4 regions of the Streptomyces sp. NPDC002076 genome follow, and region 4 is predicted to be linked to each of the others. Evidence: riboswitches for the same ligand, from Rfam matches in the RefSeq annotation. Region 4 holds a riboswitch; each other region holds the start of a gene.
The links. A riboswitch is a leader RNA that binds a small molecule or an ion and turns the genes downstream of it on or off. The one in region 4 is predicted to bind cobalamin.
Positions count from the first base shown of each region.

Region 1 (5,846 bases), on a different contig from region 4:
CGCATCGGCGTCACGATCATCGCCGAGGACGAGGGCACCGAGGCCCGGGTCGTCATCGAGGACGACGGCATCGGCATGGAACCGGAACGCCTGCGCGCCATCCTGCGCGGCACGGCAGGACCCGCCACCGGCATCGGCCTGAACAACGTCGACCGCCGGCTGCGCCAGGTCTACGGCGACGACCACGGCCTCGTCATCGAGACCGGTGTCGGAGCGGGTACGAAGATCACCCTCCGTGTCCCGAAGTTCCGCCCCGGCATCCAGGCCCGGCCCGCACAGCCCGAGACTGAAGGAGGGTTCACGGCCTAGGCGTCCCGGCGGCGGTCCCGTCTCTCAGGAGATCCCGTCGGCTCCGGTCGCCGCCGCCGGAGTGTTCGAGGACTGGCACCGGCTGCTGAGCGAGGCGCTCGCGGCGCACGGCGTCGATCCGACCGGGCGCCCGGTCTCGCGTCCCTCGTCGTGGCGTCCGTCGAGGGCGCCATCGCCATGTGCCGCGCCCAGCACAGCGTGCAGCCCCGCGACCGGGTCGCCCGGAACTCGAAAGGCTGCTCACCGACGCGGTAGCCCGCACGGCCTGACGGCTCGGGGCCGCACAAGGACGCACAGCCCCGACCCGGGGTCACGGCAACGGCGCCCGACCGGCAGGCCGGGCGCCGCCACCGCTCATGTCAGGCCGGCACGTTGGCCGTTCGGCCGAGGTGCCGGGCGAAGAACCGGACCGCGCTGGCGGCCTCGAACCGGGGCAGCTCCTTGTGCCTGCCCGCGTTGGCGTGCAGGGTCTTCTCCGTCGAGGCAAAGGCGTCGAACAGCGCCAGACTGGCCTCGCGCGGGATGTGTTCGTCGTCCCACTGCATGTCGTACTCGATCGGGACGGTGATCTGCTTCGCCTTCTCCGCCAGGACGTCGGGCCAGTGCTGACCGAAGACCGCGGCGGTGATCCTGGGTTCGACCGCCACCAGCGGCACGCCGATCGCGGTGCCCATGTTGATGCCGAAGTAGCCGACCGGCCCGTCGGCGCCGATTTCCGGAAGCTCCTGGAGGGCGTCCAGCGTCGCCTGCCACTCGGGCACGGCGAGCTCCGCCAGATGGGCGTTGTAGCGGACGACGATCGGGCCTTCCGGCTCGCCCGCCGCCCTCGCCCGGAACAGCTCCGCGATCTCCTGCTCGTCGTGTGCCGTGCGCGGCCGGTCGCCGTGACCCGGCGCGTCGATGACCGCGACATGGAAGCCGCAGCCGTTCACCAGGAGTTGGGCACGACCGGCCATCGCCGGATGCTTCTTGTGGTTGCCGCCGCCGTGGCCCATCAGGACCAGGGGCGCACGGTCCGCGCCGGAGGCGGGGGACCAGAGGACACCGGGGACCTCGCCCACGGTGAAGTCGCGTTCGATCATGCCGTTGACGGACGACTCGGCGATGAACTTCAAAGATGTCATGGTGTGTTGCCTTTCGGGAGTGCCTGGTTGTCGAGGCGCTCCCGGCGACACCTACGTCGATCGCCCGACCGTGACGACGAGGGGGAGCACCCACACGAATACAGCCTTCATGGGTCTCACCTCCTCGGCCTTGATCACGGTCAACTGCAAGCTACCAGACCGGTGATCATCCCGCCCAGCCTCTTTCCTGCCACGTGTCTGGCGCGCGAACACACCTGGTGGAGAGGGAGATCACTTGGCAGGGAGGCGGTCTTGGCCATGCGCGTCTGGCGCGGTACGGTCGGTCCGATATCGACGACGGCGAAACGGAAGCCGGTGAGAATCCGGCACGGTCGCGCCACTGTATGCGGGACCCGCAAGGGGCTCGTGAGTCAGACCCGTGGTCGTCGTCCTGTGCACCACCGAGATGGGACGCGAACTCCCAGAGGAGGTCCTGCCATGGCGCAGACCGTCGCCCAGCCGACAGCCACCACCCCCGTCGTTCCCGCCAAGCTGCCGCTGAAGGCGATTGCTCCCTGGGCGGTCTTCTTCGGCATCCTCATGCTGATCCTGCTCTACTTCGTCGGCGCCGAGCAGGGCGCCACCTCCGTGTTCAACGGCACGGACGTCCACGAGTGGGTGCACGACGCGCGCCACCTGCTGGGCTTCCCCTGCCACTGACGCGACGAACACCGCGCGCCCATGAACTCCGCAACCGTACGGAACCTTCTCGTGCGGGGCATGCTCGCCGGCCTCGCGGCCGGCGTGCTCGCCCTGGTCGTGGCCTACGTGCTCGGTGAGCCGAACGTCGACAAGGCGATCAGCTTCGAGCAGGCCCACTCCCACGAGCACGAGATGGAGACCGTCTCCCGCTCCCTGCAGTCGACCGCCGGCCTCGCCACCGGTGTCCTCGTCTACGGGGTCGCCTTCGGCGGCATCGCCGCGCTCGCCTTCAGCTTCGCCCTCGGCCGCGTGGGGCGCTTCGGCCCGCGCGCCACGGCACTGCTGCTGTCGGGCTGCGCGCTGCTCGCCGTGTACGTCGTGCCGTTCCTGAAGTACCCGGCCAACCCGCCGTCGGTCGGCAACCCCGACACCATCGGCAAGCGGACCACCCTGTACTTCCTGATGATGCTGCTCGGCGTCCTGCTGGCGGTCGCCGCCACCCTCCTGGGCAAACGGCTCGCGCCGCGCCTGGGCACCTGGTGGGCCACGGTGGCCGCGGTGGTCGCGTTCACCGTCGTGATCGGCCTGGCGTACCAGTTCCTGCCCGTCGTCAACGAGGTGCCCAAGGGCTTCCCGGCCACCCTGCTGTGGCGCTTCCGGCTCTCGGCACTGGCGATCCAGACCACCCTGTGGGCCGGATTCGGCCTGGTCTTCGGTGAGTTGGCCGAACGGCTGCTGAACCCCAAGCCGGCGACGGCCGCGAAGCGGCGAGCGGTTCCGGCCGCGCACTGACTCCTCGCGTACGGCAGCAGGGCCCGGCGGAACCGTCCGCCGGGCCTTCGGCCGTCCTCCTTGCCTAGTCAGCCTCCGGCGTCGGCGTGCCAAGCGGAGATCCCAGACGCAGATTCCACCGCCCGGCCCGGCCGCTGAGTTCGGTCAGGGTCAGCGGCGGCACGTCGAGGCGCCAGAAGAGCGCTGCGGGCAGGTCCAGTGCGTCGACGACCGCCGCCCGCACCACCTCCGGCTCGACGACGGCGAGCGTACGACCCGTCAGGTCCTGTGCGCCGGCCAGCCACCGCGCGACCCGCCGGCACAGGTCCCGCACGGACTCACCCCCGTGCGGTGCGCACTCGGGGTCGGAGAGCCAGCGGCCCACCGCCTCCGGCTCGGCGGCCCCCACCTCCTCCAGGGTGCGCCCGCGCCAGCGGCCCACGTCGAGACCCGCCAACTCCGGTACCGGCACACCGTCGAGGCCCAGTGCCGCGGCCGTCTCCCGGCAGCGCACGCCGGGGGAGGTGAGGACACGGGCCGCGGCGGGCAGGGCCGCGGCCGCCGAGCGGGCACGTGCCGCTCCGCTGCCGTCGATCGAGCCACCGTCGTCGAAGCGGGCCTGCCGCAGTGACGCGCTCATGGCGGGGGAGAGGAGAAGAACTCGGCTGGTCACGTGGTTCAGAGCTACCAGCATCGGCGAACGACGCACAAGATCCGGCTGACGAGAGGATCAACCGGGGATTCGCGGCGCACCGTGCGGACTGGCGATCATGGGTGCTCGGTTCCCCCGGAAGAACAGGCGGCGGCACGTGATACCTCCCGTTCCCTCCATCGACCGGCGCCGACTGCTCGGCCGGGTCCTTCCCGCCGCGGCCGCGACCCTGCTCACCGGCACGGCCACCGCCTGCGCCGGGACGGGTTCCTCCCCGCGGGCGGCCGACCCGCTGCTGGCGTTGGTCTACCGGGGACCCGCGGCCTGTGACGGATGTGCCGAGTCGGTCGCCGCGCTGCTGAGGAAGGCCCCGCGTCCGTTCACGGTCGCCTACGTCGGCCCCGACGAGGACGTCCCCCTGACCGCGGCCGGTCTGGCGGACGCCGACGTCTACGCACAGCCCGGCGGCAACGACGATGTCGACGGCACCTGGGAGGAGCTGAAGGGTGCCGCCGGGGCGATCCGTGACTGGACGCGGGCGGGCGGCCGCTACCTCGGATTCTGCATGGGCGGCTATCTGGCCGGGAGGGATCCGGGGTTCGGCCTGCTGCCCGGTGACACCGCCGAGTACATCACCTCACCGCGCGCCTCGGTCCATGACGAGAAGGACACGGTCGTGCCGGTGACCCGGAAGGGCAAGCGGCGCCACATGTACTTCCAGGACGGGCCGTACTTCGTGCTCGCCGACGGTGCCGACGCGTCCGTACTCGCCAGGTACGACAACGGCACGGCCGCCGCTGTCGTCGCGCCGTACGGCAAGGGACGCGTAGGGGTGGTCGGGCCGCACCCGGAGGCGGATGGCTCCTGGTACTCCGACGCGAGGCTGAGGAATCCCGACGGCGTGCGTCTCGATCTCGGCCACGACCTCGTCGAGGAGACGGTCAAGGGGCTGTAGCGGTCCACGCCGCCCGCCCTGAGGAACCCGTTCAGTCGGAATCGTGGGTTTCCTGGTTGGCCTGCTCAGTCGTTCACGTTCTGGTTCGCGGTGCTCCGCCCGTACGGGGGGCCGGGCGGAACACCGCGAAGTCTTGGGGCGGTCGGGCACGTCGGGCGGACGGCCGCCCGCCGGTCCGCTACAGCGCCACGTCTCCGCACAGGTGGACCTCGACGCCCAGCTCGGCGAAGAGGGCGGCCTTGGCGCGCAGCGCCTTGTCGGCCGTCTCCGTGTCGGGGGCGTAGGCCACGTTCAGGTGGTTGGCGCGGTGGCGGGCCATGAACTGGTCGCGGCTGACGCCGTGCAGCACCGCGTGCATGATCGGCCACTGCGGGGTGGTGGCCTCGAGGCGGCGCCGGGTCTCCTCCTCCGGCAGCTCGATCGCCGTGGCACGGCCGAGGTCGACATGGAGCCGGCCGTCCATCAGGAAGACCCGCGACCAGACGATCTCGCCGGGCTTGGAGACCCCGCTGAGCGTGCCGCCGCCGAGCGGGAAGTACATCGGGGGCTGCCGCATGCTGTACGACTTGTCGTAGCCGCCGTTGTGGGAGGCGGGCACCGAGCCGGAGATCTCGAAGACCCACACGAACCGGCCGTCGTACTCCTCGCCCCAGCGGATGTCGTGCAGCGTGGTGGCCGGGTCGAGGCCCATAGCCGTCCAGATCCGGTTGGTGACCAGGGAGTCGACGGCGACCCCCTCGTCCACCTCGTTGAAGTGCGGCAGCGGCGCTCCGGCGTACAGCTCGCGGGCACCGTCACGGCTGAACACCGGCGGGCGCTGGACGTTGTTGAGCAGACCCTCGGCGAGGTCGCTCGCCGGGACGGTGTCCTTCAGGCCCTGCTGGTACTGGATGCCGACCGCGTCGAGCCCGAAGTCGTCGGCGATGCGCAGCGCGGCTATGTACATCCTGAACTGGCTGAGCAGCTGGGCGTCGGTGAGCTCGGTCGCCTCGTCCGTACCGGTGTGGAAGGTCATTCCGGCGTGGTCGAGCCAGGCGCGCACCGCCTGCGCCTCCTCGTCGGAGACCTTCTTCATCTCGGCGACCAGGGCGCTCTGCGACAGCCGCTCCTTGTAGATGCCGAGCGGGTTGAGGAACTCGTCGTCGATGATGGCGTTGTACATGCCCATGCAGCCCTCGTCGAAGACGCCGATGATCGCCTTCTCCTCGCGCAGCTGCCGGGCCAGTGCCACCCCGAGTTCGGTCTCGGGGTCCTCGGGCAGCGGCGGCAACGGCCGGACATGGCTGGTGTCGTGGGTGAGGGTGCCGGTTTCCAGCCAGGTGCGCAGGCCGTCGCGGGCCCAGTCGTCGGTGAAGTCCGGGCTCCACAGTACGGAGTACTCGCGTCCGGCCTT
Region 1 is NZ_JBSFDI010000038.1:26,124-31,969, forward strand. It holds gene ACWCQS_RS43320 (sensor histidine kinase) at 1-309, shown strand, start outside; gene ACWCQS_RS43325 (hypothetical protein) at 460-564, shown strand; gene ACWCQS_RS43330 (alpha/beta hydrolase) at 669-1,433, opposite strand; cobalamin riboswitch at 1,697-1,835, shown strand; gene ACWCQS_RS43335 (CbtB domain-containing protein) at 1,872-2,093, shown strand; gene ACWCQS_RS43340 (CbtA family protein) at 2,115-2,867, shown strand; gene ACWCQS_RS43345 (histidine phosphatase family protein) at 2,932-3,519, opposite strand; gene ACWCQS_RS43350 (BPL-N domain-containing protein) at 3,656-4,453, shown strand; gene ACWCQS_RS43355 (fucose isomerase) at 4,632-5,846, opposite strand, start outside.
Region 1: linked by a shared signal. The riboswitch ahead of ACWCQS_RS43335 (CbtB domain-containing protein) and the one ahead of ACWCQS_RS11670 (cobalamin biosynthesis protein) in region 4 are both predicted to bind cobalamin.

Region 2 (5,846 bases), on a different contig from region 4:
CTGTTCACCCGCTGGTTCCACCGATGGGCGCTGCTGGCCGGCTGGGCGGTCGGCATGGCGTACGGCACGGTCGCCGCGTACGGCGTCGCCTCCCCGACCCAGAAGCACTTCGGCGGCTCGGCGAAGGAGATTCCCGGCATCGGCGAGATCGGCTACATCGGCCTCACGGCCTTCGTCCTCAACGTCGTGGTCACCGTGGTCCTCACCGTCGTCCTGAAGGCCGTGAAGGCCCCCGAGGGCGTCGACGAGACCAAGCCGGAGGACTACACGGCGGACGCGGGCGACCCGGGGGTGCAGGTGGAACTGCCGCCGGCGACGGCGGGCGCCGGTCACTGAGCGACCGCCGTACGACGGGCCGCCGGAGGAAATCCGGCGGCCCGTTGTCGTATCGCTCCGGCAGACTCGACGCCATGGACATCGTGATCCGGCAGGTAACCCCGGAAGAGTACGACGCCCTCGGCGAGATCACCGCCCAGGCCTACCTCCAGGACGGTCTCCTCGACTTCGGGGAGAGTGACTGGTATCTGGGCGAACTGAGAGACGTGGCCAAGCGAGCGGCCGCGGCACAGGTGCTCGTGGCCGTCCGGGACGGCGCCCTCCTCGGCGGAGTCACCTTCGTGCCGTCCCCCGGGCCCATGGCCGACATCGCCCGGCCCGGAGAGGCCGAGATCCGCATGCTGGCGGTCGCGCACGCGGGCCGGGGACAGGGTGCCGGCGAGGCGCTCGTCCGGGCCTGCGTCGACCGCGCACGGGCCACGGAGGCCTGCACGGCCCTCGTCCTGTCCACCCAGCGCACCATGCACGCCGCCCACCGCATCTACGAGCGCCTGGGGTTCGTCCGCGTCCCCGAACGCGACTGGAACCCGCTCCCGGAACTCGCCGACATCACTCTCCTCACCTACGAGTTGACGCTCTGACACCGTCACGACACAACATCTGGGGGTGACACGACAGCCCGGCACTAGATGTATGCTCATGCTCGCTGTCGCCGCAGGGGAATCCGGTGCGAATCCGGAACTGTCCCGCAACGGTGTACTTGTGCGCGTCTGCGCTCAGGAGTCAGTCCGAGGACCTGCCGGCAGCGCACCCGGCCGTCCGGTTCGGGTGCCCTGAGACGTCCGGGCCTCGTGGGATGGGCCGGTGGACGCGACGCCGTGCGCGCTCGTGGCTGCCCCCTGCCCTCCACAAGGCCCCCGTGCCGAGCGAGGGAGAGCCCCCACGTGACCATCGCGCCAGCAGATCCGGCTTCAGCCACCGGCCTGGAGACCGACGGTCCCGGTGCCGCGCTGCTGCGGACCCTGACCGAGCTGACCGCCGACCTCCCCGACGCCGACCCCGGCCGGGTCGCCGCCGCCGCGCTGCGCGGCCGGTCCGCCCGGGCCGACGAGGCGGAGTTGCGCGAGCTGGCCACCGAGGCCGCCGCCGGGCTCATCTCCGAGGACCCCGCCTACTCCCGGCTGGCCGCCCGGCTGCTGACCATCTCCATCCGCGCCGAGGCCGCCTCGCAGGGCGTGACGTCCTTCACCGGATCCGTGGCCGTGGGGCACCGCGAGGGGCTCATCGCCGACCGCACCGCCGAGTTCGTACGGCTGCACGCCGAACGGCTCGACGCGCTGATCGACCGCGACGCCGACGACCGCTTCGGCTACTTCGGGCTGCGGACGCTCCACAGCCGCTATCTCCTGCGGCACCCGATCACCCGCAAGGTCATCGAGACGCCCCAGCACTTCATGCTGCGGGTCGCGAGCGGCCTGGCCGAGGACGACACGACCCGTTCCGTGGACGAAGTGGCCGCGCTCTACGGGCTCATGAGCAGGCTCGACTACCTCCCGTCCTCCCCCACGCTCTTCAACTCCGGCACGCGGCACCCGCAGATGTCGTCCTGCTACCTCCTCGACTCCCCGCTGGACGAGCTGGACTCCATCTACGACCGCTACCACCAGGTGGCCCGGCTCTCCAAGCACGCCGGCGGCATCGGTCTGTCGTACTCCCGGATCCGCAGCCGGGGTTCGCTGATCCGCGGTACCAACGGGCACTCCAACGGCATCGTGCCGTTCCTGAAGACCCTGGACGCCTCGGTGGCCGCCGTGAACCAGGGCGGCCGGCGCAAGGGCGCGGCCGCGGTCTACCTGGAGACCTGGCACTCCGACATCGAGGAGTTCCTGGAGCTGCGGGACAACACCGGTGAGGACGCCCGCCGTACGCACAACCTGAACCTCGCGCACTGGATCCCGGACGAGTTCATGCGCCGGGTCAACGCCGACGGGCAGTGGTCGCTGTTCTCCCCGTCGGACGTGCCGGAGCTGGTGGACCTGTGGGGCGAGGAGTTCGAGGCCGCGTACCGCAAGGCGGAGGAAAAGGGCCTTGCGAAGAAGACCATGCCGGCCCGTGAGCTGTACGGCCGGATGATGCGCACCCTCGCGCAGACCGGCAACGGCTGGATGACCTTCAAGGACGCGGCCAACCGCACCGCCAACCAGACGGCCCTGCCGGGGCACGTGGTCCACTCCTCCAACCTCTGCACGGAGATCCTGGAGGTCACGGACGACGGGGAGACCGCGGTCTGCAACCTGGGGTCCGTCAACCTGGGTGCGTTTGTCGACATGACGACTGGCGACCTCGACTGGCAGCGGCTGGACGAGACCGTCCGTACCGCCGTCACCTTCCTCGACCGCGTGGTCGACATCAACTTCTATCCGACCGAGCAGGCGGGTCGGTCGAACGCCAAGTGGCGTCCCGTCGGTCTCGGCGCGATGGGTCTGCAGGACGTCTTCTTCAAGCTGCGCCTGCCCTTCGACTCGCCTCAGGCCAAGGCCCTGTCCACGCGGATCGCCGAGCGGATCATGCTCGCCGCGTACGAGGCCTCCGCCGACCTGGCCGAGCGCAACGGCCCGCTGCCGGCCTGGGAGAAGACCCGTACGGCCCAGGGCGTGCTGCACCCCGACCACTACGGTGTCGAGCTGTCCTGGCCGGAGCGCTGGGCGGCGCTGCGCGGCCGTATCGCCGAGGTCGGCATGCGCAACTCCCTGCTGCTGGCCATCGCGCCCACCGCCACCATCGCCTCCATCGCGGGCGTCTACGAGTGCATCGAGCCGCAGGTGTCGAACCTGTTCAAGCGCGAGACGCTGTCCGGTGAGTTCCTGCAGGTCAACTCCTACCTGGTGCAGGACCTGAAGGAGCTGGGCGTCTGGGACGCCCGCACCCGTGAGGCGCTGCGGGACAGCAACGGCTCGGTGCAGGACTTCGCGTGGATCCCGGCCGACGTACGGGCGCTGTACCGCACGGCGTGGGAGATCCCGCAGCGGGGCCTGATCGACATGGCGGCGGCCCGCACGCCGTTCCTGGACCAGTCGCAGTCCCTGAACCTGTTCATGGAGACGCCGACCATCGGCAAGCTCTCCTCGATGTACGCGTACGCCTGGAAGTCGGGCCTGAAGACGACGTACTACCTGCGCTCCCGCCCGGCGACCCGCATCGCCCGCGCCGCCCAGGCGCAGACCCCCGCCGGCATCCCCGTCCAGCAGGTCGCCGACCCCGACGCGGTCGCCTGCTCCCTTGAGAACCCCGAGTCCTGCGAGGCATGCCAGTAATGTCCAACCGTCCCCAGAACCTTCTCGACCCGGGCTTCGAACTCACCCTGCGCCCCATGCGCTACCCGGACTTCTACGAGCGCTACCGCGACGCGATCAAGAACACCTGGCACGTCGAGGAGGTCGACCTCCACTCGGACGTCGCCGACCTCGCGAAGCTGACGCCCGAGGAGCAGCACCTCATCGGCCGCCTGGTCGCCTTCTTCGCGACCGGTGACTCGATCGTCGCCAACAACCTGGTGCTGACGCTGTACAAGCACATCAACTCTCCCGAGGCGCGGCTCTACTTGAGCCGTCAGCTCTTCGAGGAGGCCGTGCACGTCCAGTTCTATCTGACGCTCCTGGACACCTACCTGCCCGACCCGGACGACCGCGCGGCGGCCTTCGCCGCGGTGGAGAACATCCCCTCCATCCGCGAGAAGGCCGGGTTCTGCTTCAAGTGGATCAACGAGGTCGAGAAGCTCGAGCGGCTGGAGACGAAGGCCGACCGCCGTCGCTTCCTGCTCAACCTGATCTGCTTCGCCGCGTGCATCGAGGGCCTGTTCTTCTACGGCGCGTTCGCGTACGTCTACTGGTTCCGCAGCCGGGGTCTGCTGCACGGTCTGGCGACCGGCACCAACTGGGTGTTCCGCGACGAGACGATGCACATGTCCTTCGCCTTCGACGTGGTCGACACCGTCCGCAAGGAGGAGCCGGAGCTGTTCGACGAGGAGCTGGGGCAGCAGGTCACCGACATGCTGAGGGAGGCCGTCGAGGCCGAGCTGCAGTTCGCGCGCGACCTGTGCGGCGACGGCCTGCCGGGCATGAACACCGAGTCGATGCGGCAGTACCTGGAGTGCGTCGCCGACCAGCGCCTCAGCCGCCTGGGGTTCGCCCCGGTGTACGGCTCGGAGAACCCGTTCTCCTTCATGGAGCTGCAGGGCGTCCAGGAGCTGACGAACTTCTTCGAGCGCCGCCCGTCGGCGTACCAGGTCGCGGTGGAGGGCACCGTCGACCTGGACGAAGACTTCTGACCGGCCGTTCAGACGGGGTGGGCCGCGCCGTGGTGCCTACGGGTCCGGCTCGGCCGCCTCGCCTCCTTCTCCCCCTTCGGCTTCGTCGCCTCTTCTCGCTGTGACCTACTGATCTGGCGGTCGATCATCCTGTCGTGCGCGATACCGATCACCGCCGGGAGGATCAGCAGGCCCAGGATCCCGATCACGGCGATCATTCCGAGCAGTCCTTCTGTCTGTGATGTGGTCATAGACATCACTGTCGCGCCGAATGCTCCTTACCGGGAGTGGCAGGACTGCCGCACACCCTCGAATTACTGCCACCGGCGAGGCAGACTGGCAGCATGCTGCAGAACGTGGCCGCCGTGCTGCTCGACGGCGTGAACCCCTTCGAGATGGCCGTCGTCTGCGAGGTCTTCGGCACCGACCGCAGTGACGAGGGACTGCCGGTGTACGACTTCGCGGTCGCCTCGGCCGAGGGCCCGGTGCTGCGCTCCAACGCGGGATTCACCCTGCAGGTCGAGCACGGCCTGGAGCGCCTGGAGGCGGCCGATCTGATCGCCGTACCGGCCGGGGCCTGCTACGACTCGCGCGCGTTTCCGCCGGAGCTGCTCACCGCCCTGCGCCGCGGGGTGGACCGCGGCGCCCGGGTGCTCAGCGTCTGCTCGGGCGTCTTCGTGCTCGCCGCCGCCGGGCTGCTGGACGGCCGGCGCTGTGCCGTGCACTGGCACCACGCGGCGGAGCTGGCCCGCCAGTATCCGCGGCTGACCGTCGAGCCGGACGTGCTCTACGTCGACGAGGACCCAGTGATCACCTCGGCCGGCACCGCCGCGGGGATCGACGCCTGCCTGCATCTCGTGCGCAAGGAGCAGGGACCCGAGGTCGCCAACAAGATCGCCCGCCGGATGGTCGTACCGCCGCACCGGGACGGCGGGCAGGCGCAGTACATCGAGCGGCCGCTGCCGAAGGGGCCGTGCGACACCGTCGGCGAGGTGCTGGTGTGGATGGAGGAGCACCTCGACCAGGAGGTGACCGTCGAGCAGCTCGCCGCCCGCGCCCACATGGCCCCGCGCACCTTCGCGCGCCGCTTCCAGCAGGAGACCGGGACCACTCCCTACCGGTGGATCCAGCGGCAACGGGTGCTGCGCGCCCAGGAGTTGCTGGAGGGGACCGACGAGACCATGGACGCGATCGCCTGGCGCACCGGGTTCGGTACGGCGGCTGCCATGCGGTACCAGTTCGTGCGGGCGCTCGGCACCACCCC
Region 2 is NZ_JBSFDI010000001.1:87,800-93,645, forward strand. It holds gene mctP (monocarboxylate uptake permease MctP) at 1-336, shown strand, start outside; gene ACWCQS_RS00415 (GNAT family N-acetyltransferase) at 411-917, shown strand; cobalamin riboswitch at 970-1,094, shown strand; gene ACWCQS_RS00420 (ribonucleoside-diphosphate reductase subunit alpha) at 1,221-3,590, shown strand; gene ACWCQS_RS00425 (ribonucleotide-diphosphate reductase subunit beta) at 3,590-4,603, shown strand; gene ACWCQS_RS00430 (hypothetical protein) at 4,612-4,833, opposite strand; gene ACWCQS_RS00435 (GlxA family transcriptional regulator) at 4,927-5,846, shown strand, end outside.
Region 2: linked by a shared signal. The riboswitch ahead of ACWCQS_RS00420 (ribonucleoside-diphosphate reductase subunit alpha) and the one ahead of ACWCQS_RS11670 (cobalamin biosynthesis protein) in region 4 are both predicted to bind cobalamin.

Region 3 (5,846 bases), on a different contig from region 4:
CGCTGGTGCTGCGCCTGCACTTCTACGCGGGCGTGTTCGTCGCGCCGTTCCTGCTCGTCACGGCGGTCACCGGACTGCTGTACGCGGGCTCGTTCCAGGCCGAGAAGATCGTGTACGCCCACGAACTGACCGTCCCGGTCGGCGACCACAAGCTGCCGATCTCCCAGCAGGTGAAGGCCGCCCGCAAGGCCCACCCCGAGGGCACCATCTCCGCCGTGCGGCCGTCACCGCAGCCCGATGCGACCACCCGCGTGCTGCTGTCCGGTGTCAAGGGCATAGCCGCCGACCACACCCTCGCCGTGTTCGTGGACCCCTACACCGGCAAGGTGCGCGGCGCCCTGGAGCAGTACGGCTCCACCGGCGCCCTGCCGCTGCGCACCTGGATCGACGAGTTCCACCGCGAGCTGCACCTGGGCGACTCCGGCCGCCTGTACAGCGCGTTCGCCGCCAGTTGGCTCTGGGTGATCACGGGTGGCGGGCTGGTGCTGTGGTTCGGTCGGCGCCGCGCCCGCCGCAAGGTGCGCGGCGCCACGGGGCGGCGGCGCTCCCTGACCCTGCACGGCACGGTGGGTGTGTGGGCGGCCGGCGGGCTGCTCTTCCTGTCGGCGACCGGCTCTGACCTGGTCCACCTACGCCGGAGCGCACATCGGCGACATCCGCGAAGCCCCCGGCCAGTCCACGCCGTCCGTCACCGCGACGGTGGGCAGCGGGCACGAGGGACACGGCTCCATGGCGGGCATGGACATGAATGGCATGGAGAGGGGCTCGCACTCCGGCGCACGGTCCGACGTGGGTCTCGACGCCGTCCCGAAGACGGCCCGCGCCGAGGGCCTGTCCGATCCGGTCGAAATCGTGCCGCCCGCGGACTCCTCCTCCGCCTATGTCGTACGGCAGATCCAACGCAGCTGGCCGGAGAAGCAGGACTCGATCGCCGTCTACCCGGCCACCGGCAAGGTCACCGACGTCCTGCGCTTCTCCGGCTACCCGGTGCTGGCCAAACTGACCCGGTGGGGCATCGACGCCCACACCGGCACCCTGTTCGGCCTCGTGAACCAGATCGCGCTGGCCGGCCTCGCCCTGGCCCTGGTCCTCCTCATCCTCTGGGGCTACCGCATGTGGTGGCAGCGCGGCCGCGGCTCCGCCTTCGGCCGCCCGATTCCCCGCGGTGCCTGGCGGCAGGTGCCGGTGTACGTGCTGGTGCCCTGCGTCGCGGTGGTCGCCGTCGTCGGCTACTACGTCCCGCTGCTAGGGATCCCGCTCGCCGGCTTCCTCGCGGTGGACATGGTCCTCGGCTGGGTCACACGCCGTCGTACCGGGCACGCACACGCCTGAACCGAGCGGCCGCACCTGCGCGGGAGCGTCGCGCGACGCTTGCCGCGATCGCGTGCGGCCGCGGGTCTCGTCATGCTTCTCGGGACACGCACTGTTCGAGCAGTGCGGCCATCGGGCCCTCGACCAGCCGGTAGCGCACGATTCGGCCGTCCTTCTCGCCGTGGACGATGCCTGCGGTTCGCAGCAGGCGCAGGGCCTGGGACACGGCGGTGTCCCTCATGCCGGTGGCGACGGCCAGGTCGGAGACGGCGATGGGAGCGGCCTCGTGAAGGGCGAGCAGCAGGGCCAGGCGCCCGGGATCCGAGAGCAGCGAGAAGCGGTCGGCCCAGGCGCGTACACGCTCCGGCTCGCCGACGGCGGCGATGGCGTCGCAGACCCGATGGCCGTCGATGGTGCGCTGCCCGGCGCGCTCCGCGGGGACGAGATGCATGGACCCATCATCGCAGTCCACGAAATGCCGCCTCAATACCTGCACACTTATGCAGCCTTGCAGCCTCGGCCTCCGGCCTTCTAGGGTGAGCGGGCCGTGGTGTTCGGGAAGACCGGTGACAGTCCCTCAGGGGCTCAGTCCGGAGCGGCCCTCGCCACTGTGATCGGGGAGTTCCCGCCCCATGCATTGCCACTGGCCTCGCGGCCGGGAAGGCAGGGGCGGGCGCGATGACCCGTCAGCCAGGAGACCGGCCACGGCAGCACGAAGCTGATCCACGAGGTGCTGGAGCGTGACCGAATGACCATGCCCGAAGGCGTGCCCGAAACTGCCGTCTCCCCATCCTTCCGCTGGCGGCGCGAGGATACCCTCCGAACCGCCGGCCTCCTGGCCGTGATCGTCGCCTTGCACGTGGTCGCCTTCGGGATCCTCTTCCTGCTCGTGGTCCCGCGCCACTACGAGGTCGGAACCAAGGCGTTCGGGGTGGGTCTCGGCATCACGGCCTACACCCTCGGCATGCGGCACGCCTTCGACGCCGACCACATCGCCGCGATCGACAACACCACCCGCAAGTTGATGGCCGACGGCAAACGGCCGGTGTCGGTGGGCTTCTGGTTCGCGCTCGGCCACTCCAGCGTGGTCGTCGTCATGGCGGCGCTGGTCGCCGGCGGCGCCAAGCTCGCCGGCACCCTGATGAACGACAGCTCCCGGACCCACCAGGTCCTCGGCACCGTCGGCACCACGGTCTCCGGCGGCTTCCTGTACCTCATCGCCGCGCTCAACCTCGTGGCGCTGTTCGGCATCGCCCGCGTCTTCAGGGCCATGCGGAACGGCCAGTACGACGAGGCCGAGTTGGAAGCCCACCTCGACTCGCGCGGCTTCATGAACCGCATCCTGGGCCGGCTCACCAGGTCCGTCCGCCGGCCCGGCCAGATGTTCCCGCTCGGTTTCGTCTTCGGCATCGGTTTCGACACCTCGACCGAGGTGTTGCTCCTCGCCCTGGCCGGCAACGGCGCCGCCGCCGGCCTCCCCTGGTACGCGGTCCTGTGCCTGCCCCTACTCTTCGCCGCCGGCATGAGTCTGTTCGACACGCTCGACGGCACCTTCATGAACTTCGCCTACCAGTGGGCGTTCTCCAACCCCGTCCGCAAGGTGTTTTACAACCTCACGATCACCGGCCTGTCCATCGCCGTCGCCTTCTTCGTCGGCACGATCGAACTGGTCGGCGTCCTGCACGACAAGCTCGGGCTGAGCGATGGCGTCAGCGGATGGATCTCGGGCCTGGACCTGGACAACGTCGGCTACGTCATCGTCGGCCTGTTCGTGGTCGTCTGGGCCGTGGCCATCGCCTACTGGCGGCTGGCCAGGGTCGAGGAACGCTGGGGTACCCACACCGCCGACGCCGGCTGACGACGCCACTACGGAAAGCGGGCGGGCTCTGCCTGGACGAAGTCGAGGAAGGCAATCCACTCGTCCAGCGGGTAGCGCACACGGACGACCGAATCGCTGCGGCGATGAGAGCAGTGCAGGGAACTGGAGCAGGCCGGCCGCAAGGTCCAGGTCGTGGGGAAGGCGTCAACGACGCGCCCGCCCTGGCCGCCGCCCACACCGGCATCGCCATGGGCCGAGCCGGTTCGGACCTCGCCCTGGAGACCCCCGACGCGGTGATCGTGCGCGACGAACTGGCAACCGTGCCCGCCGTCATCGCCCTCTCCCGCCGGGCCCGCCGCCTGATCATGCAGAACCTGGCCATCGCCGCCGTGTTCATCTCCGGCCTGGTCGTCTGGGACCTCACCGCCACCCTCCCCCTGCCCCTCGGCGTCCTCGGCCACGAGGGCTCGACCGTCATCGTCGGCCTCAACGGCCTGCGGCTCCTGCGCGAGGCCGCCTGGACCCGGGCCCGCACGGAGGGCCAGCCCTGACTCGCCCCGCCCCATGGCCCGCCGTACCCGCGCAGGTGCGGCGGGCCATTGCCGTCTGATTGCTCCGGCAGCACTGCTGAACCCAGGCGATGCCGCCCAGTCACACATGACTGAGCGTTCATATGGACATGGATTTCATTTCCATCTACGGTGGAGCGTGCCGACCCGGCACGAGCCATAGGGGGTGATGCGCCATGGGCGGCCGGATGACCCGACAACGCAAGGCGGTCACGCGGATACTCGCGGCCTGCCAGGACTTCGTATCGGCCCAGGAGTTGTACGCCCTTCTGGTGGCCGGCGACCACTCGATCGGCCTGACCACCGTCTACCGCGCCCTGCGTGAGCTGGAGGTGGACGGCGGCGTGGACGTCGTACGCGACGAGACCGGCGGGCGGCTCTACCGGCTGCGTCCGGCCGACGGGCACCGCCACTACCTGATGTGCCGCGACTGCGGTCGCAGCCGGCCGGTGGACTCCGAGGTCGTCGAGGAGTGGGCGGGCCGGATCGCCGCCGCGACCGGCTTCACCGCGGTGGAGCACACCGTCGAACTCACCGGCGTCTGCGCCGACTGTCTGCCCCACACCGACGGAGGCCGGCCGTCCGGGGACGGAGATGAAGGAGAGGAACAGCCATGCCACTGGGAGCTCGCCGCTGGCCTCCGGAGCCCAGTCCGCAGCTGCGCGAGCTGAAAGAGGCCGTGCGTGCCCTGCTCGATCTCGACGACGACACCGCCGTCCTGATCCGCCAGCTCGCCTGCACCGAACCGGGCTGCCCGCCGTTGGAAACCGTCATCGTCGTGTTGCCGATGGAGGGCGACGCCCGCCGCTGGACCCTGCACCACCCCGCCGACCAGATCACCGAGGACGACCTGCGCGACGCTCTCCTCGCCACACCCGAACAGCACGACCAGGAGACTGAATTGACCTCCCCGGAACCCGCCGAACCCCGCGATGAGCGGGTCCCCGTCACCGTCCTGACCGGCTTCCTCGGCGCCGGCAAGACCACCCTCCTCAACCGCATCCTCACCGAGAACCACGGCATGAGGATCGCCGTGATCGAGAACGAGTTCGGCGAGGTCGGCATCGACGACGCCCTCGTCCTCGACGCCGAGGAAGAGATCTTCGAGATGAACAACGGCTGCATCTGCTGCACCGTGCGCGGGGATCTGATCCGCATCCTGGGTGCGCTGATGCGGCGCCGCGAGAAGTTCGACCACATCCTCATCGAGACCACCGGCCTCGCCGACCCCGCGCCCGTCGCGCAGACCTTCTTCATGGACGACGAGATCGCCTCCCAGCTGCGGCTGGACGCCATCGTCACGCTCGTCGACGCCGCACACGTGCTCCAGCACCTGGACGAGATCAAGCCGGAGGGCGTGGAGAACGAGGCCGTCGAACAGATCGCCTTCGCCGACCGCGTCGTCCTCAACAAGACCGACCTGGCCGACGAGGAGACCATCGGACAGGTCGTGCGCCGCATCCGGGCCATCAACTGCGGAGTGCGGATCATCCCCGCAGAGCGCGCGCACATCAATCTGCACGAAGTGCTGGACGTGGGCGCGTTCGACCTGGAGCGGGTGCTCGCCGACGACCCCGCCTTCCTCACCGAGACCGAGCACCAGCACGACACCACCGTCACCTCGGTCGGCATCGAGCTGACCGGGGAGCTGGACGAGGACCGGCTCAACGCCTGGCTCGGCCAGTTGCTGCGCACCAAGGGCGTCGACCTGTTCCGCTCCAAGGGCATCCTCGCGATCGCCGGAGCGCCCAAGCAGTACGTCTTCCAGGGCGTCCACATGCTGCTGGACGGCACCTTCGGACGCGACTGGCGCGAGGGCGAACCCCGCACGAACAAGCTGGTGTTCATCGGCCGCAACCTCGACCGCGAGGCCCTCGAACGCGGTTTCGCCGACTGCCTGGTCACGGCGGGAGCGGCCGCGTGAGTACGACGGTGCAGTCCCCGCTCGCCTGGGAGGCCGGCGTCGACGACGCACCCGTCGCCCTCAGCGCGCGGGGCGATCTGGTCGCCGTTGCCGGGGCCGAGGGGACGGTGAAGGTTCTCGACGCGCCGATGGGCGCCGAGATCGGGGCGTTCGAGGTTCCCGGGGGCGCACTCACGGTCGCGCTCTCCCCGGATGCCGGGTACGTGGTGGCGACCGGCCCGAT
Region 3 is NZ_JBSFDI010000025.1:110,918-116,763, reverse strand. It holds partial or broken gene ACWCQS_RS37835 (PepSY-associated TM helix domain-containing protein) at 1-1,332, shown strand, start outside; gene ACWCQS_RS37830 (ArsR/SmtB family transcription factor) at 1,403-1,762, opposite strand; cobalamin riboswitch at 1,812-2,032, shown strand; gene ACWCQS_RS37825 (HoxN/HupN/NixA family nickel/cobalt transporter) at 2,060-3,169, shown strand; partial or broken gene ACWCQS_RS37820 (heavy metal translocating P-type ATPase) at 3,287-3,681, shown strand; gene ACWCQS_RS37815 (Fur family transcriptional regulator) at 3,888-4,370, shown strand; gene ACWCQS_RS37810 (CobW family GTP-binding protein) at 4,313-5,623, shown strand; gene ACWCQS_RS37805 (hypothetical protein) at 5,620-5,846, shown strand, end outside.
Region 3: linked by a shared signal. The riboswitch ahead of ACWCQS_RS37825 (HoxN/HupN/NixA family nickel/cobalt transporter) and the one ahead of ACWCQS_RS11670 (cobalamin biosynthesis protein) in region 4 are both predicted to bind cobalamin.

Region 4 (5,846 bases):
GGGGCACCGGGTTCGGCCAGCAGCTCCTTCTCGACGAGCCCGAAATGGGTGGCCAGACACGCACGCAGACCCGGCAGGGCGTTGGCCTGCCCGCCCCACACCTGCGACGCCCGCAGCACCGCCAGCACCAGGTTCACCCGCGGCTCAGCGACCGGGCCGCCGCCCAGGATGTGCAGGCCGTCGCGGATCTGCACGTCCTTGATCTCGCACAGATAGCCGTCGATGTGCATGACGAACTCGTCGAACGCCTCGTCGTCCGGCTGCTCGTCCACATGCAGGTCGTGGTGCAGCTCGGCCGCCTTGACCAGCGTCCAGATCTGGGCGCGGACCGCCGGGGCCTTCGTCGGGTCCAGGTCGGAGACGAGCGCGTACTCGTCCAGCAGCTGCTCCAGTTTGGCCAGGTCGCCGTAGGTGTCGGCGCGGGCCATCGGCGGCACCAGGTGGTCGACCACCGTGGCGTGCCCGCGCCGCTTCGCCTGGGTGCCCTCGCCGGGGTCGTTGACGATGAACGGGTAGATCAGCGGCAGCTCGCCGAGGACCGCGTCCGGCGCGCAGCCGCGCGACAGTCCCAGCCCCTTGCCCGGCAGCCACTCCATCGTGCCGTGCTTGCCCATGTGCACGATCGCGTCGGCGCCGAAACTGTTCTCCAGCCAGCGGTAGGCCGCCATGTAGTGGTGCGAGGGCGGCATGTCGGGGTCGTGGTAGATCGCGATCGGGTTCTCCCCGAATCCGCGCGGCGGCTGGATCATCACCACGACGTTCCCGAACTGCAGGGACGCCAGCACGATGTCCTCGCCGTCGACGTACAGGCTGCCCGGCGGCTCGCCCCACGCCTCCACCATGGCTTCCCTGAGCTCCGGGTCCAGCCTCTCGAACCACGCCCGGTAGTCGGCCAGCGGGACCCGCGCGGGCGCCGCCGCCAGCTGCTCCTCGGTCAGCCATTCCACGTCGTGGCCGCCGGCCTCGATCAGCCGGTGGATCAACTCATCGCCACCGGAGGGGTATTCGGTGAGGCCGTAGCCGGCTTCCCGGAGGGCGTCCAGGACCCGGACCGCCGACGCGGGCGTGTCCAGACCGACCGCGTTGCCGACCCGGGAGTGCTTGGTCGGGTACGCGGTGAAGACCAGCGCGATCTTCTTCTCCGCGTTCGGCTTGTGCTTCAACCGCGCGTGCCGCAGGGCGATTCCGGCCACCCGCGCGGCCCGCTCCGGATCGGCGACGTACACCGGGACCTCGTCCGGGCCCTGCTCCTTGAAGGAGAACGGCACGGTGATCAGCCGGCCGTCGAACTCCGGGATCGCGACCTGCATCGCCGCGTCCATGGGGGAGAGGGCGGCGTCCGACTCCTGCCACGCGGACCGCGAGGAGGTGAGGCAGAGGCCCTGGAGCACCGGGATGTTCAGGTCCGCGAGCGCGCCGATGTCCCAGGACTCCTCGTCACCGCCCGCCGAGGCCTGCGAGGCGTGGGTGCCGCCGGCCGCGAGCACGGTCGCGATCAGCGCGTCGGCCCGCCCCAGCAGCTCGTACAGCCCGGCGTCCGCGCCGCGCAGCGAACCACAGTAGACGGGCAGGGCGTTGGCGCCCTGCGCCTCGATCGCCGCGCACAGGGTGTCCACGAAGGCGGTGTTGCCGCTGAGTTCGTGCGCCCGGTAGAAGAGCACGCCCACCGTCGGCCGGCCGTCGACGAGAGGGCGGTCGCCGTGGACGCCGTACTCCGGCATCTTGCGCGGCTCCTCGAAGCCCTCACCGGTCAGCAGCACGGTGTCCGACAGGAACCGGGACAGCTCCAGCAGGTTCGCGGGCCCGCCCTCGACCAGGTACTTCAGCGCCTCCGCCACCACACCGGCCGGCACCGACGACTCGGCCATCAATTCGGCGTCCGGTACGGCCTCACCGCCCAGCAGCACGGTCGGGACGCCGGACGCCCGCAGCACGGCCAGCCCCTCCTCCCAGGCGCGCCTGCCGCCCAGCAGCCGTACGACGGCGAGGTCCGCGCCCTGGACGAGGCCCGGGAGTTCACCGGCGACATCCACCCGCGTCGGGTTGCCGATGCGGTAGTCCGCACCGGAGGCCCGGGCCGCCAGCAGATCCGTGTCGGCGGTCGACAACAACAACACTGTGCTCATGCGGGCGCTCCCGGTGGAATGAAAGGCAGTCCTTGCGGCGCGCCCGACTCGATGAGCCGCCAGAGCGCGTCCGTGTCCGCGTGCTGTTCGATCAGGTCGCCGAGCCGGTCGAGCTGCTCCTCGCGCAGCGCGGCGAAGGAGGTGTCCGGCGCGGGCGCGAAGCGGCGGCCCGCGGCGGCGGCCACCTCGCGCAGAAAGGCCCGGCGGAAGCCGTCCGACTCCAGGGAGCCGTGCCAGTGCGTGCCCCAGGTCTGGCCGACCCGGCAGCCGTCGAGGAAGGGTTCGCCGCCGTCGATCGTGGCGACCCCGTGGTGGATCTCGTACCCCTCGACCCGCTCGCCGAGGGCCTCCCCGGACGGCCGGGTCAGGGTCTTCTCGGGGGCGAACCGCACCCGCAGGGGCAGCACACCGAGCCCGGGGACCTCGCCGGCCCGCGACTCGACCTCGTCCTCGATGCGCTCGCCGAGGATCTGGAAGCCGCCACAGATGCCGAGGACGGGCCGCTGCTCGGCGGCCCGCCGGACGACGGCGTCCGCGAGGCCCCGCTCCCGCAGCCACTCCAGCGCCCGGACCGTGCCCCGGGTCCCCGGAATCACCACCAGGTCCGCGTCCGCCAGCTCCTCCGGCCGGTCCACGAACCGCACCACGACCCCCGGTTCGGCGGCCAGGGCGTCGACGTCCGTGAAGTTGGACATCAGCGGGATCGCGCACACGGCGACCCGCAGCACGTCCTCGCCGACGGGCGGGGTCACGGCGGACTCGCGGACCGTGCCCCGCAGCGACACCCGAAGCCCGTCCTCCTCGTCGATGCCGAGCCCGTGCCGGAACGGAAGGACACCGTACGTCCGCCGCCCGGTGAGGTCCCGGAGCATGTCCAACCCCGGCTCCAGCAGCGAGACGTCGCCACGGAACTTGTTCACCAGGAACCCGGCGACCAGTTCCTGGTCCTCCGGCGAGAGCAGGGCGACGGTTCCGAAGAAGGAGGCGAAGACGCCTCCGCGGTCGATGTCCCCGACCACCAGCACGGGCAGCCGCGCGTTCCGCGCGATCCCCATGTTCACGATGTCCGTCCGCCGCAGATTGATCTCCGCAGGCGAGCCCGCGCCCTCACAGATCACCGCGTCATACGTGCCCCGCAACTCGGCCAGGCAGTCCAGCACCGTGCCGAGGAGCCTCTGCTGCCGCCCGCCGTGATAACCGCGTGCGCTCAACTCGCCCACCGGCCTGCCCAGCAGCACCACCTGGCTGCTCTGCTCGCCGCCCGGCTTGAGCAGCACGGGGTTCATCAGCGCGGTCGGCTCGATCCGGCACGCCTGGGCCTGCATGGCCTGGGCCCGCCCGATCTCCGCGCCCTCGCGGGTGACGAACGAGTTGAGCGACATGTTCTGCGCCTTGAACGGCGCGACCTTCACGCCCTGTCGCACCAGCCACCGGCAGATCCCGGCCGTCACGACGCTCTTTCCGGCGTCGGAGGTGGTGCCGGCGACGAGGAGTCCCCCGTTCACTTCCCACGTCCCTTCAGACCCTTGACGCTCTTGACGAGGAGGCGCGCGGCGACCGTGCCGCCGAGCGCGAGCACGCCGACGCGGCGGGAGAGCCGTACGGCCCGGTCGATGTCGGTGACCCGGACGGCCCGGCCGGTGCCCCCGTTCAGCACGGGCCGGTGCTCGACCCGGCCGCCGTAGGAGAGCGTTCCGCCCAGCCGGACGCCGAGAGCGCCCGCGAACGAGGCCTCCACGGGCCCGGCGTTGGGGCTCGGGTGCCGGTGGGCGTCGGCCTTCCAGGCCCGCAGCGCGCCCCGCGGGTCGGGTCCGGCCGCGGCGGCGAGCACGGCAGTCAGCCGGGCCCCCGGCCAGCAGGCCAGGTCGTCCAGCCGGGCGGAGGCCCAGCCGTAGCGCCGGTAGCGGGGGGACCTGTGACCGACCATCGCGTCCAGGGTGTTGACGGCCCGGAACCCCAGCAGCCCGGGCACCCCGGCCACGGCGCCCCACACCAGGGCGCCCACGACGGCGTCGGAGGTGTTCTCGGCGACCGATTCGACCACGGCCCGGGCGATCCCGTCGGCGTCCAGCGCCTGCGGGTCCCGGCCGCACAGATGCGGCAGCCGCGCCCGCGCCGCCTCGACGTCCCCGCACTCCAGGGCGCGCCCGATCGTGCGGGCCTCCCGGGCGAGCGAAGTACCGCCCACGACCGCCCAGGTGGCGGCGGCGGTCAGTGCGACGGAGGCGGCAGGGGAGGGGCGTACGGCGCGTGCGGCCAGCGTGCCGAGTGCGACGGCGCCACCGGCGCACACGACGGTGTGCACGGCGCCCCAGCCGCGGTGGTCGTGCCACAACGCGCGGTCCACGGCGGCGGCCGCACGCCCGAACGCGGCGACCGGATGCCCGCGGCGCGGATCGCCGAGGAGCAGGTCACCGAGAAGGCCGGCGGCGGCGCCGTACGCGTAAGTGCGATCGGCACCCATCGGCTCAGCCGGCCGTGGGTACAGGAGCGGGCCTGGTACTGGTCCTTCGGCAGCCGGGCATGGCGATCTGTGTCCTCACTCAGGGTGTCCGCGCCCTGGTTCGACGAGATTCGGCGGTGAGAGTTCCTGGCTCCCGGGGGTTCTTCCCCGGTGACAGTGGCGGGACCGCGCCGGATTCGCACCGGCTTCCTCTCCTGCCGCCGTACATGGCCTGGGCAGTCCACCACGCGCTCCGAACGGCCGTCAACTTGCCGTTGACCTGCGAGGGGAGAGTGTGCCGATCCCCACATCCTGGGGCGCCCGTGACCCCTGGGCATGGCGAAGGCTCCTCTCCGTCAGGGACGGAGAGGAGCCTTCGGATTGCCCGGTTCGTGCTGCTCGGTCAGGACTTGGAGACGATGAGGTAGATGCCGTACGACACCGCCGCGGCACAGGCGGCGAAGCAGAGGTAGGCGCCGGTGACGGCGAGGGCGGCGGAGTCGCCCTGGGCCGCGGCCTTCTCGCGCCGGGCCAGACCGTTGACGCCGAGGGTGAACAGGGCCACCAGGCCCACCGTGAACACGAGGCTGACGCCGAAGACGGAGCCGAGGGCCGACCAGTCGATCTTCATGGGGTTGCTTCCTTGGTTACCGGTGTGGCCGGGGTCAGACGGTGGCGGCCGGCGGGGCGGCCTCGGGCGCGGCCTCGGCGGCGGCCGGGGAGGGGATCGTGGCCGTCAGGTCCGCGGTGATCGTGCCCGCCGGGGGCGGGGTCACCGCGGCGATGGCGGTGGTCACCACGCCGGCCGGCTCCTCGGGCACGTCGACGACGTTGGTGTGGTCGACGACCTCGCGGCGGGAGATCTTCCAGATCGTGGCGCTCGCGGCGACCAGGAAGACGGCGACGACCGCGGTGCCCCAGTCACCCAGGTCCGTGACGGACTCGGCGCCCGCGCCGACCAGCGCGGCGGCCGGGAGGGTGAGCACCCAGGCGACGGCCATGCGGGTCGCGGTGGACCAGCGGACCACCCCGCCCTTGCGGCCGAGGCCCGCGCCCATCACCGAGCCGGAGACGACATGCGTGGTGGACAGGGAGAAGCCCAGGTGCGAGGAGGCCAGGATGGCGGTCGCGGCGCTGGTCTGGGCGGCGAAGCCCTGGCGCGGCTCCAGCTCGGTCAGGCCCTTGCCCATGGTGCGGATGATCCGCCAGCCGCCGATGTAGGTGCCGAGCGCGATGGCCAGGCCCGCGGAGAGGATGACCCAAGTGGGAGGGTTCGA
Region 4 is NZ_JBSFDI010000004.1:429,304-435,149, forward strand. It holds gene cobN (cobaltochelatase subunit CobN) at 1-2,126, opposite strand, end outside; gene ACWCQS_RS11665 (cobyric acid synthase) at 2,123-3,631, opposite strand; gene ACWCQS_RS11670 (cobalamin biosynthesis protein) at 3,628-4,590, opposite strand; cobalamin riboswitch at 4,691-4,831, opposite strand; gene ACWCQS_RS11675 (hypothetical protein) at 4,973-5,200, opposite strand; gene ACWCQS_RS11680 (anion permease) at 5,235-5,846, opposite strand, start outside.